3 regions of the Bacillus sp. GM2 genome follow, and region 1 is predicted to be linked to each of the others. Evidence: riboswitches for the same ligand, from Rfam matches in the RefSeq annotation. Region 1 holds a riboswitch; each other region holds the start of a gene.

What was found. A riboswitch is a leader RNA that binds a small molecule or an ion and turns the genes downstream of it on or off. The one in region 1 is predicted to bind S-adenosylmethionine.
Region 2: it holds a riboswitch for S-adenosylmethionine, as region 1 does, so the genes downstream of both, ACVC9U_RS20530 (5-methyltetrahydropteroyltriglutamate--homocysteine S-methyltransferase) here and ACVC9U_RS12550 (methionine biosynthesis PLP-dependent protein) in region 1, are expected to answer to the same signal.
Region 3: it holds a riboswitch for S-adenosylmethionine, as region 1 does, so the genes downstream of both, ACVC9U_RS03460 (MetQ/NlpA family ABC transporter substrate-binding protein) here and ACVC9U_RS12550 (methionine biosynthesis PLP-dependent protein) in region 1, are expected to answer to the same signal.

Annotation. Positions count from the first base shown of each region.
Region 1 covers NZ_JBRKSZ010000007.1:2,266,225-2,271,995, forward strand. The annotation lists gene metC (cystathionine beta-lyase) at 1-678, opposite strand, end outside; gene ACVC9U_RS12550 (methionine biosynthesis PLP-dependent protein) at 668-1,792, opposite strand; SAM riboswitch class I at 1,858-1,974, opposite strand; gene ACVC9U_RS12555 (helix-turn-helix transcriptional regulator) at 2,102-3,049, shown strand; gene ACVC9U_RS12560 (DinB family protein) at 3,130-3,618, shown strand; gene ACVC9U_RS12565 (esterase family protein) at 4,135-4,857, shown strand; gene ACVC9U_RS12570 (YjcG family protein) at 4,922-5,431, shown strand; gene ACVC9U_RS12575 (GNAT family N-acetyltransferase) at 5,441-5,771, shown strand, end outside.
Region 2 covers NZ_JBRKSZ010000008.1:1,158,451-1,164,221, forward strand. The annotation lists gene ACVC9U_RS20520 (glycosyltransferase family 2 protein) at 1-62, opposite strand, end outside; gene ACVC9U_RS20525 (glycosyltransferase family 39 protein) at 62-2,305, opposite strand; gene ACVC9U_RS20530 (5-methyltetrahydropteroyltriglutamate--homocysteine S-methyltransferase) at 2,446-3,576, opposite strand; SAM riboswitch class I at 3,650-3,759, opposite strand; gene ACVC9U_RS20535 (DUF3298 and DUF4163 domain-containing protein) at 4,435-5,118, shown strand; gene ACVC9U_RS20540 (chorismate--pyruvate lyase family protein) at 5,217-5,747, opposite strand.
Region 3 covers NZ_JBRKSZ010000007.1:477,669-483,439, reverse strand. The annotation lists gene ACVC9U_RS03470 (DUF4257 domain-containing protein) at 1-153, opposite strand, end outside; gene ACVC9U_RS03465 (MDR family MFS transporter) at 374-1,555, opposite strand; gene ACVC9U_RS03460 (MetQ/NlpA family ABC transporter substrate-binding protein) at 1,676-2,500, opposite strand; SAM riboswitch class I at 2,557-2,664, opposite strand; gene ACVC9U_RS03455 (sunset domain-containing protein) at 2,795-3,475, shown strand; gene ACVC9U_RS03450 (ABC transporter permease) at 3,503-4,834, opposite strand; gene ACVC9U_RS03445 (ABC transporter ATP-binding protein) at 4,824-5,522, opposite strand; gene ACVC9U_RS03440 (ABC transporter permease) at 5,548-5,771, opposite strand, start outside.

The DNA of each region.
Region 1 (5,771 bases):
TTTATAAAGTTCTTCCCCGAGTTTTTTGTCTTTCACGACGGCAAGGCCTGATAATACGTCGCTGTGTCCGCTTAAAAACTTCGTCGCGCTGTGTAGCACAACATCGACGCCGAGCTCGAGCGGCCGCTGCAGCGCCGGGGTCATAAACGTGTTGTCAAGAAACGTCAGACAGCCGTGCGCCTTGGCAAGCTTGACGACGCCTCTGATATCCGTAATGCCGAGCGTCGGATTTGACGGTGTTTCAAGGTAGATGACTTTTGTATTTTCCCTTATGTTTAAAGCAATTTCATTTAAATCCGTCATATCGACGAAAGTATGTTCAATCCCGAAGCGGCTCAGCACTTCCGTAATCATCCGGTAAGTGCCGCCGTACACATCTTTTGTGACAAGCACGTGATCGCCCTTTGACAAAAGCAGAAAGGCGGTGGAAATCGCGGCCATTCCGGATGAAAAAGCAAATCCCCTCGTCCCTCCCTCAAGCTCGGCTATCGTGTCTTCAAGCGCCGTTCTTGTCGGTGTTCCTGACCGGCTGTAGTCATATTCGCCGAATTTGTCAAAAGAGCCTTGATGAAAGGTTGAGGCGTGCTGGATCGGCACGCTGACGGCTCCGGTTGCTCCGTCCGTTTTATTTTGGTTATGAACAAGCCGTGTTTCAAGCGTCCAGTTTTCATGACTCATGCGGAACCGCCTCCCCTTTTACTTTTTCCAGCGCAGCTTTTAGATCCTGCTTTAAATCGGAGACGTGTTCGATTCCGACTGAAAAGCGCAGAAGTCTGTTGCAGACGCCGTTTGCAATTCGGATGTCTTCCGGGATATCCATATGGGTCTGTGTCGCCGGATAGGTGATGAAGCTTTCGACTCCGCCGAGGCTTTCGGCGAAACAGATCGTCTTGAGATTTTTCAGCAACGGATTAACCCATTCTTCTTTTTGAACGCGGAATGACAGCATGCCGCCTTTTCCCGGATAAAGAACATCGGCAATTTCCTCCTGCTCTTCCAAAAAGGCCGCAAGTTCCCGCGCGTTTTCCTGATGCTGTCTCATCCTGAGAGCGAGCGTCTTCATCCCTCTCATTAAGAGCCATGAATCGAACGGCGATAAAACCGCGCCGATGGCGTTTTGGTGCTGGAACATTTCCTCAGACAGCTCTTCGCCTTTTGCAACGACAAGCCCCGCCAAAAGATCGTTATGACCGCCCAAATACTTCGTCGCGCTGTGAATGACAAGATCAGCGCCGAGCTCAATCGGCTTTTGCAGAACCGGTGTATAGAACGTATTGTCAACAATGAGCAGCAAGTCGTGCTCTTTGGCGATTTGCGCGATTTTTTGAATATCAGCTTCCTGCATGAGCGGATTTGTCGGCGTTTCTACAAACAGTGCCTTTGTATTGTTCGTGATTTTCGACTTGATACAGTCTTCGTCTGAAAAATCGTCGTAGAAAAAGCGAAGTCCGTATTTCTTCCATTCGTTTTCAAAAAGGCGGTACGTTCCCCCATATAAATCGGACGAAACGATGAGCTCATCCCCGCTTTGAAACAGAGCCATGATCGTCTGAATGGCAGCCATACCGGAACTGAACGCAAAGCCGCGCGTTCCCCCTTCGAGTTTCGCGATTGCATCTTCAACAAGCTGTCTTGTCGGATTTTTTGTGCGAATGTAATCAAACCCTGTGGATTCCCCGATCCCTTTGTGCCTGTACGCAGAAGAGAAATAAACGGGAGGATTGACAGTTCCCGTTATTTCATCACTGCGGTTGCCGATTTGCGCCAGCGTTGTTTGTACATGTTCAGTCATATGACACCATCCTTTTAAAAATAAAAAACCCCTTCTTCATAAGAAGAAGGGGGATTATGCGCTTCTTCTTATCTTCCAAGCATCTGCTTGCTGGATTTAGCACCTTGGTACACTGACATCGTCAGTGCAGACCGGTTGCTGAGGTTTCAAAGGGCCAGTCCCTCCACCTCTCATGATAAGAATCTCTTCAATTTTCTGATTGTTCTTTACTTTAACCTAAGTCAAGACATTTTTCAAGGGTCATTTTTAAATCTTTCCTCATATTGAACATGGTATGATGAAACCAAACGACGGAACCGGAGGAATCAGATGCCAAAAACAGAGCGATTAATCGAATTGATGATGACCGTTCATACAAAACGAAAATTTACGGCCGGGGAGCTCGCAGCAGAATTCGGGGTTTCCTACCGCACGATTCTCCGCGATCTGGACGAGCTGAGCGCGCTCGGCGTCCCGATCTATTCTGAAACAGGCGCGAACGGAGGCTATTATTTGCTGAATGAACCTGTGCTTCCGCCGCTCTTTTTTACACAATCAGAGGCGGCGGCTATGTTTTTCGCGTATCAATCTCTGCAGTTTTTCGGATCGCTTCCCTTTGATGTGGAAACGCGGATGGTTTTAAAAAAGTTCTACCGCCACCTTCCCGTGGAAACACAGGAGCGGATTGATGCGATGAAAGACAGAATCGTGTTCTGGAATCCGCATCGTCCAAAAGCCGCCGAACATTTAGAAACGCTTCTTGATGCAGCCATCAATCAATCCGTTTTGACGGTCGTTTATGACGGAACAGACGATTGCGCGGAGAGATCCATCCAGCCCATCGGCTTGTTCAGCTGGAACGGCTTCTGGTACTGTCCGGCCTATTGCTTTAAAAGGCAGGCGTTCAGACTGTTCCGCGCCGACCGCATCCTTCGGGCGGAAAAAGCGGCCAGCCCGCTGGCCCGCCAGCTTCCCTATCGATCGGTTCTCAGCTGGATCAAACATTCGGAGAGCGAGTGCTCTGAACCGGTGCGGCTGCAAGCGGAACTGACACGCAGAGGAGCCAGGCGGGCTGCGGCTGATGTGGACTTATTCAAGATCCTCACCATGCGGGATGACGGGACGGGGGCGATCGATGCAAACCTCCCCAGACCAGAACTTGAGTATTTCGGGGAACTTTTGTGGAACCTCGGCACTGAGGCAACTGTCAAAGAACCCGCGGAAATCAAGCTTCAGCTGAAACGAAAGGCTTCTGACATTTTAGCAAGGTACGACTGACTTTTTTTTAGAATCGTGACAAAGCCTGTCAGGATTAGGTGATACTTTTAGAATAATGCCAAATGGAAAGGATGAAGCAAATGAATCAAGTTCAAGCCCTGCGGAGCGATTTGTTCCACGAGATGGAGACGGGCATCCGCTCCACGTGTCATCTTCTGAAAAAAGTGAAGGAATCTGACTGGTCTTACCGGCCCGCCGACCGCATGCGAAGCCTGAAAGAACTGGCAAGCCATCTGACGGCCATCCCAGAAGCCGACTTGGCCATCATGCAAGAAAAGGAAGAGGACGTCATCGCCCGGATTGAAAAGAAATATGGTGCTTTGCAGTCGGCTGACCAAATGGCTGCAGCTATGCAGAAAGGATTCGACGCTTTTCAAACGTATATGACTTCCCTCTCCGACGAGGATTTTTTGACAAAAAAAACAAAGCCGTTTTACCTCGATGAAGGGATGACCCAAAGCCGCTGGCTGACGGAAACGCTCACCCACATCTTCCATCACAGAGCCCAGCTGTTTAATTATTTAAAACAGCTCGGCTATGACGTCAACATGTTCGACCTGTATCTATAAAAGGGGGCATCTGATAAAAAAAAGAAACGCGGCATATGTGATCTGTCCTTCCTTGCACATCGCTCGCTTCGTCTTTGAAAAGCGCCGCATACATCAAAGCGCCCGCCCGGTTTCAAACGGTACCTTTCATCGGACCGAAAATGGTGCAGTGCGCCGTTGACTTAGGCTGTCATTCCTTCAGGCGACATCAAGCATGAATTTGATCATCCGCCTCGTAAAATTGAAAGGCTGCTGGGAAGACCTTGTGCCGAAGATGCGCTGCGATGCATCGTCCATTATAACCAACAATCCCGAAAGCGGCAAAAGCCGGCGGGATTTCACAGCGGAAAGAAAAAGGTACCGTGAGCGATACGGATACCCTCCGATAGACCGACAATGCCTTGGTACGAAAAAAAACGATCATAAAAAATCACGGCTGCCGAACAGTTCGGCAGCCCTTTTCGCTTCTTTCACAAGAGAATTTCGTGTTACAATGAATGGAAACGTTCACAAACATTATTTCTGGAGGAATTCACCTTGGCTATGAAAACAGGAGTCATTCAGGAGAAAAAGCTTTTTTCGGAAGAGCTCGGCGAGGAAATGGAGCTTCTCGTCTATTTGCCGTCCTCCTTCTCGCCGCTTTACAAATATCATGTGATCATCGCACAGGATGGACATGACTATTTCCGGCTCGGGCGCATCAGCAGACAGGTTGAAGAACTGTTGGCGAACGGTGAAATCGAAAGAAGCATCATCATCGGCATTCCGTACAAAAACGTACAGGAAAGAAGGCTTACATACCATCCGGAAGGGTCAAAATTCGAAGCGTATAAACGTTTTTTGGCAAATGAACTCGTCCCTTTCACCGACAGAGAGTATCCGACATATCAAGTCGGATCAGGCAGGACGCTGATAGGGGATTCGCTCGGAGGAACGGTTTCTCTCATGACGGCGCTTGACTACCCGAATATGTTCGGGAACGTCATTATGCAGTCACCTTATGTAGACCGCCATGTTCTCGATAAAGTGAAACAGTCCGATTCCCTGCAGCTTATTTCAATTTGCCACCAAATCGGCGAGAAGGAAACCGCCGTCAAAACGACCGATGATCAAATTTTGGATTTCACAGGTCCAAATGAGCAATTAAAAGAGTTGCTTGAATCAAAGCAGACAAACTACGATTTCAAAGCTTTTGACGGGGACCACAAATGGACGTACTGGCAGCCGCTCATCACCCCCGCTTTAAAAAAAATGCTGTAGCTCTCTGTATATCGGCCCATCTTTGATATACTAAACCATATCAATTGTTTAAGGAGGGAACAAAATGAAATACGGTATTGTGCTATTTCCATCAAAAAAACTTCAGGACATTGCAAATTCCTACCGAAAACGCTATGACCCGAATTACGCTTTAATTCCGCCCCACCTTACATTAAGAACGCCTTTTGAAGTGTCTGAAGACGAGATCTCAGGCGTCGTCCGACACTTGAGAGAGCTTTCAAAAGAGCTGAAACCGGTCACGCTGAAGATTACAAAATTCAGTTCCTTTGCCCCCGTCAATAATGTCATTTACATGAAAGCCGAACCGACAGAGGAATTGATGCAGCTTCATGAAAAAATGTACAGCGGCGTTTTGGAAGACAAACCCGAATACGCGTTTGTTCCCCATGTCACAGTCGCACAAAAGCTGTCAGATGATGAGCATTCCGACGTCCTCGGCACGCTGAAAATGAGAGACGCGTCACACGAAGAAGTCATCGACCGCTTTCACCTGCTTTACCAATTGGACAACGGATCATGGACCGTCTATGAAACTTTTATTTTAGGAGCGTGAAGAAAGCCAGTGGAAGCCGTCATTGTGAAGAATCAACAACAGCTTGAAGACGCCTTCTTTGTTAGAAAGGAAGTCTTTATCAAGGAGCAGCACGTATCACCGGAAGAAGAAATGGATCATCTTGATCAGGAATCTTCACATCTCGTCATCTATGACGAAAAAGAGCCGATCGGCGCTGGCCGGCTCCGGCTTGTCGACGGCTACGGCAAACTTGAACGAATCTGTGTGCTGAAAAGCCACCGCTCCCTCGGCGTCGGCAACCTGATCATTCAGGCGCTTGAAGAGGAAGCCGCCAAGCAAGGCGCGTCTCAATTTATGCTGAACGCGCAGACACAGGCTG
Region 2 (5,771 bases), on a different contig from region 1:
TAGACAGGGACTACGATTGAAAATGTGACTTGTCTCTGCATATTCATCACCTTTCCTTTCATCAATCCAGCTCCACTTTATAAAGCGTCTGATTTCCGCCAGGTCCGCCTGACTGGGAATCGTTATTTGAAGAAGAGCTGCTGTATTCGCTTTTTGAAATTTCTTTTCCGTTTTCTTTAATCCAGTTGGTGATTTCTGAATTGTCTTGGCCTCGGCCGTCGCCGACCATGAAGTACTTGACTTCGCCGTTTTTGACGAGCTTTTCAAGTTTTTCAACCGTCAAAATCGGGTCGCTTCCAGAGAATCCGCCCATCGCCATCACAGCTTTGCCTGTTTTGATAATGTAAGATTGAGCAGATGTTGCGCTGGAGACCGCAAATAAATATTTTTCACCAGTGTTGTTTTTTTCAAGGTAGCTCAACAGTTCTTCATCGACTGACTCGCCGCTTCCAGGGCTGCCGCCGCCGCTTGGTTCGCCTTGTTGACGGCCGCTTGCGCCTTCGCCGTTCTGATTTTGGCTGTTTTGGCCGGAACCGGTATCAGCTGAAGAATCATTGCTGTTTGAACCAGGACCGAAGCCAGGTCCGTTATTGTTGTTTTGATCACTGTCTGATTGGCCGTCTTGGCTGCCGAATCCGGGAGGTCCGCTGCCGTTGTTATTCTGCATCTTCCCTCCGCTACCGCCGCCAAATGATTGTGCGGATTTAGGTCCGGCCTGCGGAATCATGCCGTTTACACCGTCAGCGAGCGTTGCTGTCGTCCAATAGAAAGGTCCGATCAGCATGCCGAGCAGCGCTGCAAGTGCTACATAGTAGCTGAATGACTTTCCTTTTTTGAAAAAGATGAGAAGGCAGCTTGTGACAATGCCGAAAGCGCCGATCAATATGCTCCAGATGATGCCGATTTCGCTGAGATAAGGACTCAAAATATACAATTCAAATGCGGTTGTCAGCAAAATGCCGATCGGCAGAAGCTGTTTTTTCCAGCCGGTTTCTTCCTGATAAAGGCGAACGAGCGCCGTCCAGCCTGCACCTGACAAAGCGGCGATTGGAGCTGCCAGCATGATCAGATAGTAGTGGTGGAAGAATCCTGCGACACTGAAGAATGCAGCGACCGGCAGAAGCCACATCATCCAGAAAATCGTTTCAGTCGTTGTTTCATTGAGTTTTCGTTGCCCGCGAAGGCCCGTGATCAGCAAACAGATGATGCCGAACAGTACAAACGGGATCAGCCAGCTTGCCTGTCCGGAAAGCTCAGATTGGAATAGTCTGAGAGGACCCGGGGTTCCTGTGCCAAACATGCCGCTCGTGCCGCCGCCGGGACCTCCGCCGCCGCTTTGGACATCACCCTGCCGGCCATCCGGTCCGCCTGAAGGCATTTCGCCCCCGCTCGGCGGAGCCATTTGTCCATTTGCCGAGTCTGAGTTGTTTTCGGTATCGCCGCTTTGCTGCTGCGGCATTTCCTGCTGCTGGTTCTTTTGATCTTGATCAGATGAGGAGGTTCCGCCCCCGCCTGTACCGTTTTGGCCTGTGAGACGCTGGATGCCGTTGTAGCCAAACGCCAGCTCAAGGACAGAGTTGGTCTGGCTGCTTCCGATATAAGGGCGCGAACTCTCCGGCTGGCTGTCGACGACAACCGCCCAGGAAACGGAAACACCTGCCAGAACAATCACGGCTGTGATAAGAGACACAACTTTTTTGCGAATCGTCGTTTTTGCTGCAATCATGTAAAACAGCAGGAATGCCGGTAATACCATGTAAGCTTGCAGCATTTTGACGTTAAAGCCGCCGCCGACCATACAGAATGCGCCGAGCAGCCAGCCGATTTTTCCTTTCCGAACTGCTTTAAACAACATCCAGGTTGCAGTCATCAAGCAAAGGACGAGAATGCTGTCGACGTTGTTTGTATGGCTGACGGCAACGGCAATCGGCGTACACGCCATAATAAGAGCTGAAATTCTGGCCGCCGTTTTGCCAAAAGTAGGTTTTACAATAAAGTACAAGAGTGCTACGGAAATCACTTCGGCAATGGCTTCAGGGAGAACGACGCTCCAGCCGTGCACGCCGAACACAAGTGCAAAAACTGTCTGAATCCAGAGTGCGACAGGCGGTTTATCAACTGTTACAAAGCCTGCCGGATCAAATGATGCGTAAAAGAAGTTATGAAAGCTTTGGGTCATACTTTCGACGGCCGCCGTATAGTAGGCGTTGTCTGTGTCACTATTCCAGATGCCGTACAAGTTTAATGCTGCGGATAATACAAGAATGAAGACCAGGAATATATCGATTTTCCTTTTTTTAATCATTGTTCGATCACCTCACTAAAGAGCATTATAGAAGCCAAATATGATCAAACTATGAACAAATCAAGAAGGAATTTTAAATTGTATAAAGGGGCAAAAAAAAAGAGACATGCCGTCATTAGGCATGTCTCAAATATGAGATGTTATTTCCATACGTCTTCAGCGATCTCGACGACATGGCGCAGTTTTTCCCATTGCTGCTCTTCCGTCAGGAGGTTGCCTTCTTCTGTGGAGGCAAAGCCGCACTGCGGGCTTAGGCACAACTGGTTCAGGTCGACGTAGCGGGAAGCCTCTTCGATGCGCCGCTTAATGGCATCCGGGTTTTCAAGCTCACCGAATTTGGATGTGATGAGGCCGAGGACGACCTGCAAGTCTTTCCGTTTGACATAGCGAAGCGGTTCGAAGCCGCCGGAGCGCTCGTCATCAAATTCAAGGAAAAGTCCGTCTAAATTGAGTCCGTCGAAAATCGTTTCAGCAGCCGCATCGTAGCCGCCTTCCGCCACCCATGTTGATTGGAAGTTGCCGCGGCAGATGTGCATGGTGACCGTCAAATCGTCCGGGCGTCCTTCAACTGCTTCATTAATCGTGTTGGCGAAAGACTGGCGCAGTTCATCAGGCTGGCGGCCGAATGCTTTGATCTGCTCATGTCCTTTGTCTGAGAAAAATACCGACCAGGCCGTATCATCCAGCTGCAAATAGCGGCAGCCGGCGTCGTAAAATGCGCGGATCGCTTTTTTGTAAGCCTGCGCGACATCGTGATGGAACTCATCCAGATCCTTGTACGGGCTTTCTCCAAGTTTTCCTCTGAAAAACAGCATATTCGGGCTCGGAATCGTCATTTTCGGCGTATGTGTGCCCGCAATATCATGAAGAAATTGATAATCTTCCAGCATCGGATGGTTTGTAAAATCGACTTTGCTTGTTACTTTGATACCTCGCGGCTTCGTTTCAACATTATGAAATTGAATGCCCTTGTCCGCTGTGTATCCTTCTACGCCATCAAGTCCTTCAAGAAAATCGAAATGCCACCATGACCTGCGGAATTCCCCGTCAGTAACGGCTTTAAGGCCAATTTCTTTTTGCTTTTCGACAATGCGCTTAATCTCTTCGTTTTCGACTTCGCGCAGTTGCTCAGCGCTAATTTCACCGTTCGCTTTTTGAATACGCGCTTTTTTTACGGGCTCAGACCTTAAAAGGCTTCCCACCTGATCAGCTCTGTACGGTCCGATTTTTCTTCCAGGCGTTTGCTTCAGTACATCAGTTGATTGTGTCATGCTTCATCCCTCTTTCTTTATAGACATAAAAAAGCCCTTCCCGATAAGGAAGAGCTTGATATATTCAATCTCCTCCTTATCTTCAAGAGCACGAACATGCTCTTAAGGATTTAGCACCATTCTGTCATAGACAGCGGTTGCCGGGTTTCACAGGGCCAGTCCCTCCACCACTCTTGATAAGGAAAACCTTTTTATGCGATTTTTTTAATAATTTTAATATTAATACTTTTTATAAAAATGTCAATGGTTAATAAAAGAGCATTTTTAATTTATTCGAGTATTTTTCCAGACGGTTTTGTACTTTTTTTGATATTTTTCAATCTCTTCTTCTGCGATTAAACCGGCGGCAGTGCTTTTGATATCGTCATCCTTCAAGGATCGTATAAGTGTCTAAGGCTTTAGATCATATCAAATCGAATCAGCGTGTAATTTTTTTCGTAAAGGCAGCCGTTAAAACAATCAACGAGGTGTTTGACGACTATTTTCCGCTGTTGATCCCCTGCCAATCCGACTCTCCAAATTTTATACGTCACTTAGCATTCTGTTTTCCGGGTCACTAATGCTCAATGATAGAGAAATTGCGCTTTATGATTGTCTTTACCATCAAGATCTTTTATTAATTGATCCCATACTTAATAGGCCCAATCGACTTCTTTTTCGGTTAAGGACAGGATGTGTTGATATGCTTCATATTGGAGCTGTCGATCGTCTGACTCCAAATCTCTAAAATACATGTGAATCGCATTGAATTAGAATATTTTTCAAAAACTGAAACTTTTTATCGAGTTCACCGGTCTATCATGTGTACCTGATTTCAAAGTGGGTATGATAAACAATGAAAGATTAAGGAGGGTTCTTATGAACATAAAAACAGTGTTTAAAGCGTTAGGTATGTTGATGACAGGGATATTGTTTTTTGCGCTGTACAGTGCGGCCGCACTTCCTTCTGCATACGCGGCAAATGAAAAAAAGCCGACGGTCACGAGCCATACTTACAAAAACGTTAAGGCTTTGAAATACCCGCAGGTTTCAAATGTAAGCACCAAATCTCTCCAAAATAAGATCAACAAAGATTTTAAACGTTATATTGAGCAGTCCTACAAAGATTATGTAAAAAACAAGAAAGACGGTCAACAGCACGGATACCAAACCGATTACCAAACGTCCTTTGAAGTGAAATACCGGACCGGCCAAAAGCTGAGCATCCTGACAAGTAATTACGTCTACTCCGGCGGAGCGCACGGAAATACGGCAGTCCGCTCTTTCAACTATGACCTTGCCTCTAAAAAACGGGTGTATTTATCAGACATCCTAAATACAAAATCGAAAATGGATAAGACAAAAACATACATTTACAACTATATTCAAAAACACAGCGACATTTTCTTCCCGGATGTGAAGAAGAAAGACATCGTCCTTGGTAAAAACACGGCTTTTTATTACACAAAAGACGGCATTGCGATCGTCTTCCAGCAATACGATGTAGCCCCTTATGCTGCCGGAAATCCGGTCGTTGCCGTTCCGAAAACGGTGTATCAATAAATAACAGCCCCTGTTTCGCAGGGGTTTTTGTTTTGAGGGAAGAAGGATTGGGGAGGTTTTGGAAGCTCTTTCATAAAGCGGCAGCTGACGGGCATGATTCAGCCCGGCGTCAGTTCGCAGATTTTTTCTAAATCGAACAGCTCGCAGACATAGAACATGCACTGTCGGCCGCTGATGATCTGATATTTTTTAAAAGCATATGTCCGGTCTGCCGAAACAGGTACAAGGTGTGTGAAATGTTTTCCCTGGCAGTCGCCCGTGCTGAAAATTTCACGCCTTGACTCCAGTTCTGCAATGATTTTCCCGATGGGAAGTCTTTCTTCCTGCAAATCTTGTTTGATAGCGGGCGGCAGTAAGTTTGTTTTGACATAGACATAATTATAAGATAAATAATCAGCGCCTGATTTCAAAGAGGAGGTTCTAAACAAGATGTCATCATCGCGTTGAAACAGTCTCGCTTCTTCAGGTGACAGTTTGTCATAATCAATATTCTTTTGCTGAAAAACTTCGATTTCGGCTTTGCCGCCGATCAGCGTTTCAATCTCTTTGGTTGTTGAACCATCGGTTTTGGTTAACATGTCTTTTACAAGAGCAACAACAGTTTCAGGAAAAAAGTGGCTTACGCTCAATGAAAGGCACCTCCGTACCAAAAT
Region 3 (5,771 bases), 1.8 Mb from region 1:
CATTCCGACAAGAATATCTTCAAAAAATCCAAGGTAAATGAATCGTTTCGTTGTTCTCGGTTTCTCGAGTCGTCCTCTTTTTTTAACGTGCCCGAGAACCCCCATAATCCCTCCAATCAAACAAGCAACCAAAACTTGATGCAGCATCTTCATCACCTTCCTAAAGCCCTTAGTTTAGTCAAGCGACTTCAGGCCATCGAGCAGCCCCCCTAGACCCCTTGCGATGATATTCGATACTACCATACAGAAAATGTGTTCTGTCTGAGAAGAAAAAAAGCTTGTTTCTTCCATTATATGTGAAGATTTGGTTGATAATCTTGATTCCTTCGATTCATTTTCGAATAATTACAATTACCTATTTTTTCTATATTACTCATGCATCTGACTGAGCGGAGAGCTGCTTTTCCTTCCTGTCGTATAAAAACGCCGTTCCTATTGCAATCAGCAGCAATGCGAGCAGAACCGCGAGCAAAAGCTGCATACTAAAATAATCAACCAGCATTCCGCCAAAAAGCGGTCCGATCATTCTTCCGCCGGTCGCCATACTGTTGACAAACCCTTGATAAAACCCTTCTTTCCCTCTCGGTGCGAGACGGTTTGCAATCGTCGGCACAGCCGGCCATACAAGCATTTCGCCAATGGTCAGCACAACCATCGCAGCAAGAAAAGCCGGAAACCGTTCAGCGCCAAACAAAATTCCGTATGCCATCATAAAAATGACAAATCCGATCACGATTTGGTTTTTCAGCGATTCGGCAAACCGTTTCACAAAAAAACCGATCAGCGGCTGACCGAAAACGATGAGCGCCCCGTTCACTGTCCAAAGCACGCTGTACTGCCCAAGAGATATCCCCAGCTCCTGGGTATGTGAAGCGATGGTCGAGGACCATTGCGAATAAGCGATCCAGCCGAGCAGGTAGCCCGTACATATGACCAAAAGCGCAGAAAATTTCGATTTCCCGCTGACTGAATCGGCATGATCCAAAACAGATGACTGCATGGCTTTTTCAGACCGGATGCGTTTAAATCCGAAAAACGCAATCATGAAGAAGACGGCGTACAGCATCGCATTCGCGAGAAAAACATACGTAAATGAAAAAGAAGCGACAATTCCGCCGAGCGCTGAGCCAACTGCCACACCTGCATTTTGGGCCACGTATACAGCGTTGAACGGCTTTCTGCCGCCTTCCGGCCAAACTGATCCGGCCATTGCATAGCATGCCGGAAAAACGATCCCTGATCCAAAACCGGCCAACGTTAAGAAAAGAATGTACTGGAACCAATCGTGAAAAAAGACGAGGCCAGAAAGGCTCGCAAACGTGATCACAATTCCAAGAACAACCGTTTTAAATCCGCCGATTTTATCGAATAGATATCCCCCGAACAGGTTGCCCAGCACATTTGCCCCTGAGTTCAGCATCAGCACAAATCCGGCCGCTGTCAGCGACTTTCCCAAATGCTGATGGATATAGATGGTATTCAGCGGCCATAAAAAAGATGCCCCTGTGACATTGATAAACATTCCGATGACCAATAGCCATAATGTGCGCGGCATAGCGTTTCCTTCTTTCTCTTTAGCATTCCCTCTAGATTCTATTCGTTTTGCCCATTTTTTTCAATTGACACGATTTCGATTTTCAACATAAAAAACCCCCTTTTTAAAGGGGGAATTTTTTTATGATTGCGTCATCCATTTCGGCTTTCCGAAGCCGGCGAATTCCCGATCGATCGCATCTTCGAAAGCTTTGGATTTTACCGCTTCTTTGAGATCTTTGGCGAATGGCTTGTCTTTGTTTTTTTCATCCACTACCACTTGATTGCGGTAGCGGTCAGGCATGTTCTCAAGCGCCAGCGCGTCCTGCAGCTTCATATTGGCGGAGAGAGCGAAATTGCCCGGGACAGCCGCGATATCCAGGTCATCGACAGCTCTTGGAAGATTGGCGGATTCAAGCTGTTTAAATGTCAGCTTTTTCGGATTTTCTGCAATATCCTGCACAGATGCTTTCAATGTGTCGACATCGCTTTTCAGCCGAATCAGCCCCTGATCCTGAAGCGTTAAAAATGCCCTGGCGGCATTGGCCGGATCGTTTGGCACAGCCACTTCCGCCCCGTTTTTGACATCGTTCAAGTCGTTATATTTGGCAGAATAGAGACCCATCGGAGCGGTCGGCACAGAAATGAGCGCCGCAAGATGTTTATTGTTTTCTTGATTGTATGATTTCATAAAAACCTCATGCTGAAACAAATTGGCGTCGAGTTCGCCTTCGCTTAATGCCGTGTTCGGCTGTACATAGTCGGTGAATTCGACAACTTCAACTTTGTAGCCTTTTTTCTCAAGTTCAGGCTGAATCGCTTTTTTGACCATATCGTAATACGGTCCTGCAGTAGCGCCTATTTTGATCGTTTTGCCGTCGCTTTCGGCATTGTTTCCGCATGCGGCCAGAAGCGCCAAGCTTAGGACCAGTACCAGCGCAGAAGTCCATTTTAATAACTTGTTCATGTATATCTCCTCCTCCAAAATAAAAAAAACTCTTTCAGCGCCTGAAAGAGTTGTTCAACTTATCTTTCAGAATGCGCCTGACATTCTGCTGGATTTAGCACCTTGCTCTGCTGCAGGTTGCTGAGATTTCGCCGGGCCAGTCCCTCCATCTCTCTTTATAAGCTCCATATTCGGTTTTTAAATGATTTCTCTATTTTACGTTTGAATATTTAGATTTGCAAGAAGTTTTTTGGCATAAACATTTTTTTCTTTTTAAGCTAAAATATAGTTATCAAACACGAAAGGAGACGAATCATGGAATCTATCATGCTGATCGGGTTTTTATCCTTCATTTTTTCCATCTGCTATCTTGCCTTTCATTTTATCAAAAGGATCTTTTCTCCAGGCAAAAGGTTTTCCAGAAAACTCTTTTATCCTTGTTTTGCAGGCGGACTTCTCCTCCTGATCATCTCTCTTCCTTATTACGATGAAGAAACATATGCCGTCGATGAGACAAAAACAGAGGACCTGACAACCGAGCTTCAAGAACTGAAAACTGAACACAGCGCTGTGCAAAAGGAGCAAACCGCATTAAAGCAGCAGCTCAATCAAGCAAACGAAAAACTGAAGGCAGTCAAAACGGAGAATGACACATTAAAAAAAGAAAATGAAAAACTGACAAAAGAAAAAGACTCGCTTACGAAAAAAACAAAATCGCTGTCAGAAAAACTGGCCAAGGCTGAAGAAAAAAGCGGCAGTGCCGAAGCCACTGTAAAAGAAAAGAACGCCACCGCTCAGGCCGGAACGTCACACAGCGCGCCCGCCGCTAAGAAAAGCAGCGGTGAAAGCAAACAGGAGTGCAAAATCAAAGGAAGCGTCAACCATATTTATCATACACCGGGAAGTACATATTATGACCGCACGAAAAACGTCGCTCGCTGGTTCTGCACAGAACAGGAGGCGCGTGATGCGGGGTACAGACCTCCGAAACGTTAAAAAAGCCGGCATACCGCCGGCTTTTTTTTACAGCTCTCTTCTTAATGCTGTCAGCACGTTCGTTCTTGTCGCTTTAATGGCCGGATTCAAGCCGGAAAGAATGGCGACACCTGCACTGATCAAGGTCGCGATGAGGACAAGACTGACCGGAATGTACGAGAAGGTGATGCTGAGCTCTGCCGCACTCGCTTCTCCTTCTGAAACCGATGATAAAATCACCGGTATAATCATGTTTACTAAAAAGCTGACGCCATATGAAATGATAATACCTAAAACAGATCCTAAGATACCGATATAGGCGCTTTCCAACAGGAACATTTTCCGGATCACGTTCGGGCTTGCCCCGATCGCTTTCATAATGCCGATCTCCTGCGTCCGCTCTGTAACCGCCATAGTCATCGTGTTGAAAATGCCGATCGCTGAAATCAAGACGGCAATGACTCCGACGAAGATCAGACCGATTTTAAAAGCCATGAAAAAAAGATTGATGCTATCGAGTTTTTTCGTTATTGAATCGACGTAGTAGCCTTTATCCTCCAAATCTGTTGTCAGCTGTCCGACATGTTCAAAGTTATCCGCGTAAACCGAGAGCGTTTTTTCGATCGTGCCGTTGTCTTTGTCCGCCTTCAGAAAACCGGTGATGTCTTTTTGCATGTCGTTGCTGACATAGACTGTTGAATCGCTTGCCCATTCATAAGAAGGTTTTTTCGTCACTCCGACAACTTTCAGATCATATGTTTTCGCTTTCCCTTCTTCTCCTGTTTTTTCATCCATTTTTGAGATCTTTAATTCAATTGTTTTGCCGAGAATATCTTCTGCGTATCCTTTTGGTTCTTTTACTTCCTCAGCATTATTTTCCATCTGCTTTTCATAATCTTGGGCTTCTTTTTTCGTCCAGAGATTCTTTCCGAAATGGTAGCCGACGACGATTTCATTCGGTGTTTTCGCTACGCGGCCGCGATCGAGTTTGATATTGGCTTTTTGCTCGGCGGCCATGTCGGTAATTGAGACATACTGAATTTGATTGTTTGTCCTGTTGCCCAACTTTGCTTCAGCAGGTGCGAAAACCTTCGTGCGCTCGATAATCGCGGACACATCTTTGCGATTTTCAAACTCTTTCAAGTCTTTCTTTTGAACTTTCTGATCGCTTTGCCCTTCTTTTCCGACAACATTTATCTCAGTCACGATCTGCTCTTTCATCAGCTGTTCAGTCATCGATTTTTGCAGGCCGAATCCGACGGATGCGAGCACGATTAAAAACGCGCAGGCCACCGTTGTTGCGAGAATGGTCATGAATACACGCAGGCGGTTTTTCTTCATATTTCTTCTAATGAACTTCAACTGATCCTTAAACTTCAACAGTCTCTTCCCCTTTCTCTAACACGCCGTCAGATAGATGAAATTTCGTATTGGCGATCGATGCCACTTCGTCATCGTGCGTGATGATCACAAATGTAATGCCGCGCTCCCTGTTCAGCTGCCGAATGAATTCCAGGATTTCCTGCTCTGTTTCGGAATCGAGGCTTCCGGTCGGTTCATCGGCTAAAATGATTGACGGATTCAAAATCAAAGCGCGGGCGATGCTGACGCGCTGCTGCTGTCCGCCTGAAAGCTCATTCGGATAGTGGCCGGCGTGGTTTTCAAGGCCGACGCGGTGAAGCATCTCATTGACGCGTTGCTTCCGCTCAGACGGATGAACACCTTTTAAAGTCAGAGGCAGCTCGATATTTTCGAAAGTCGTCAGGCTCGGAATCAGCTGAAAACTTTGAAAGATGAAGCCGAAATGTTCAAGCCTGAATGCCGCCCATTCTTTTTCGCCGTAATTCGTGACATCCGTGCCGTCAATGACGATCTTACCTTCTGTCGGGGCGATATAGCCGGAAATCAAGTTCAACAGCGTCGATTTTCCGGAACCGCTCCGTCCGACAATGCAGGCGATTTCGCCTTTTTCGACGGTAAGCGAGACATCCTTTAACACTTTAATTTCATTTTCCCTCCCCTTTTTGCCGACTTTAAACGAGTGGTGAATATGCTCTACACTGATCATTTGTAAATCTCCTCTCCATTATGGGTTACAGCTGTTTTATTTTTTTAAAAATCAAGAAGTAACTGATTAAAAACCCGACTGCCGAACCGATCAACATACCGAAGATATAGCTGGACAGGCTTGAGCCAGAGGCTGTCCCGAATCCCCCGATGCCGAATAAAATCACGAGAATTTGGATCGGCCGGTCCATTTTTCCCCAAAGGAAAAAATGTCCGTTCCGTTCAATCTGCTGTCTGATAAAGCAGAAGT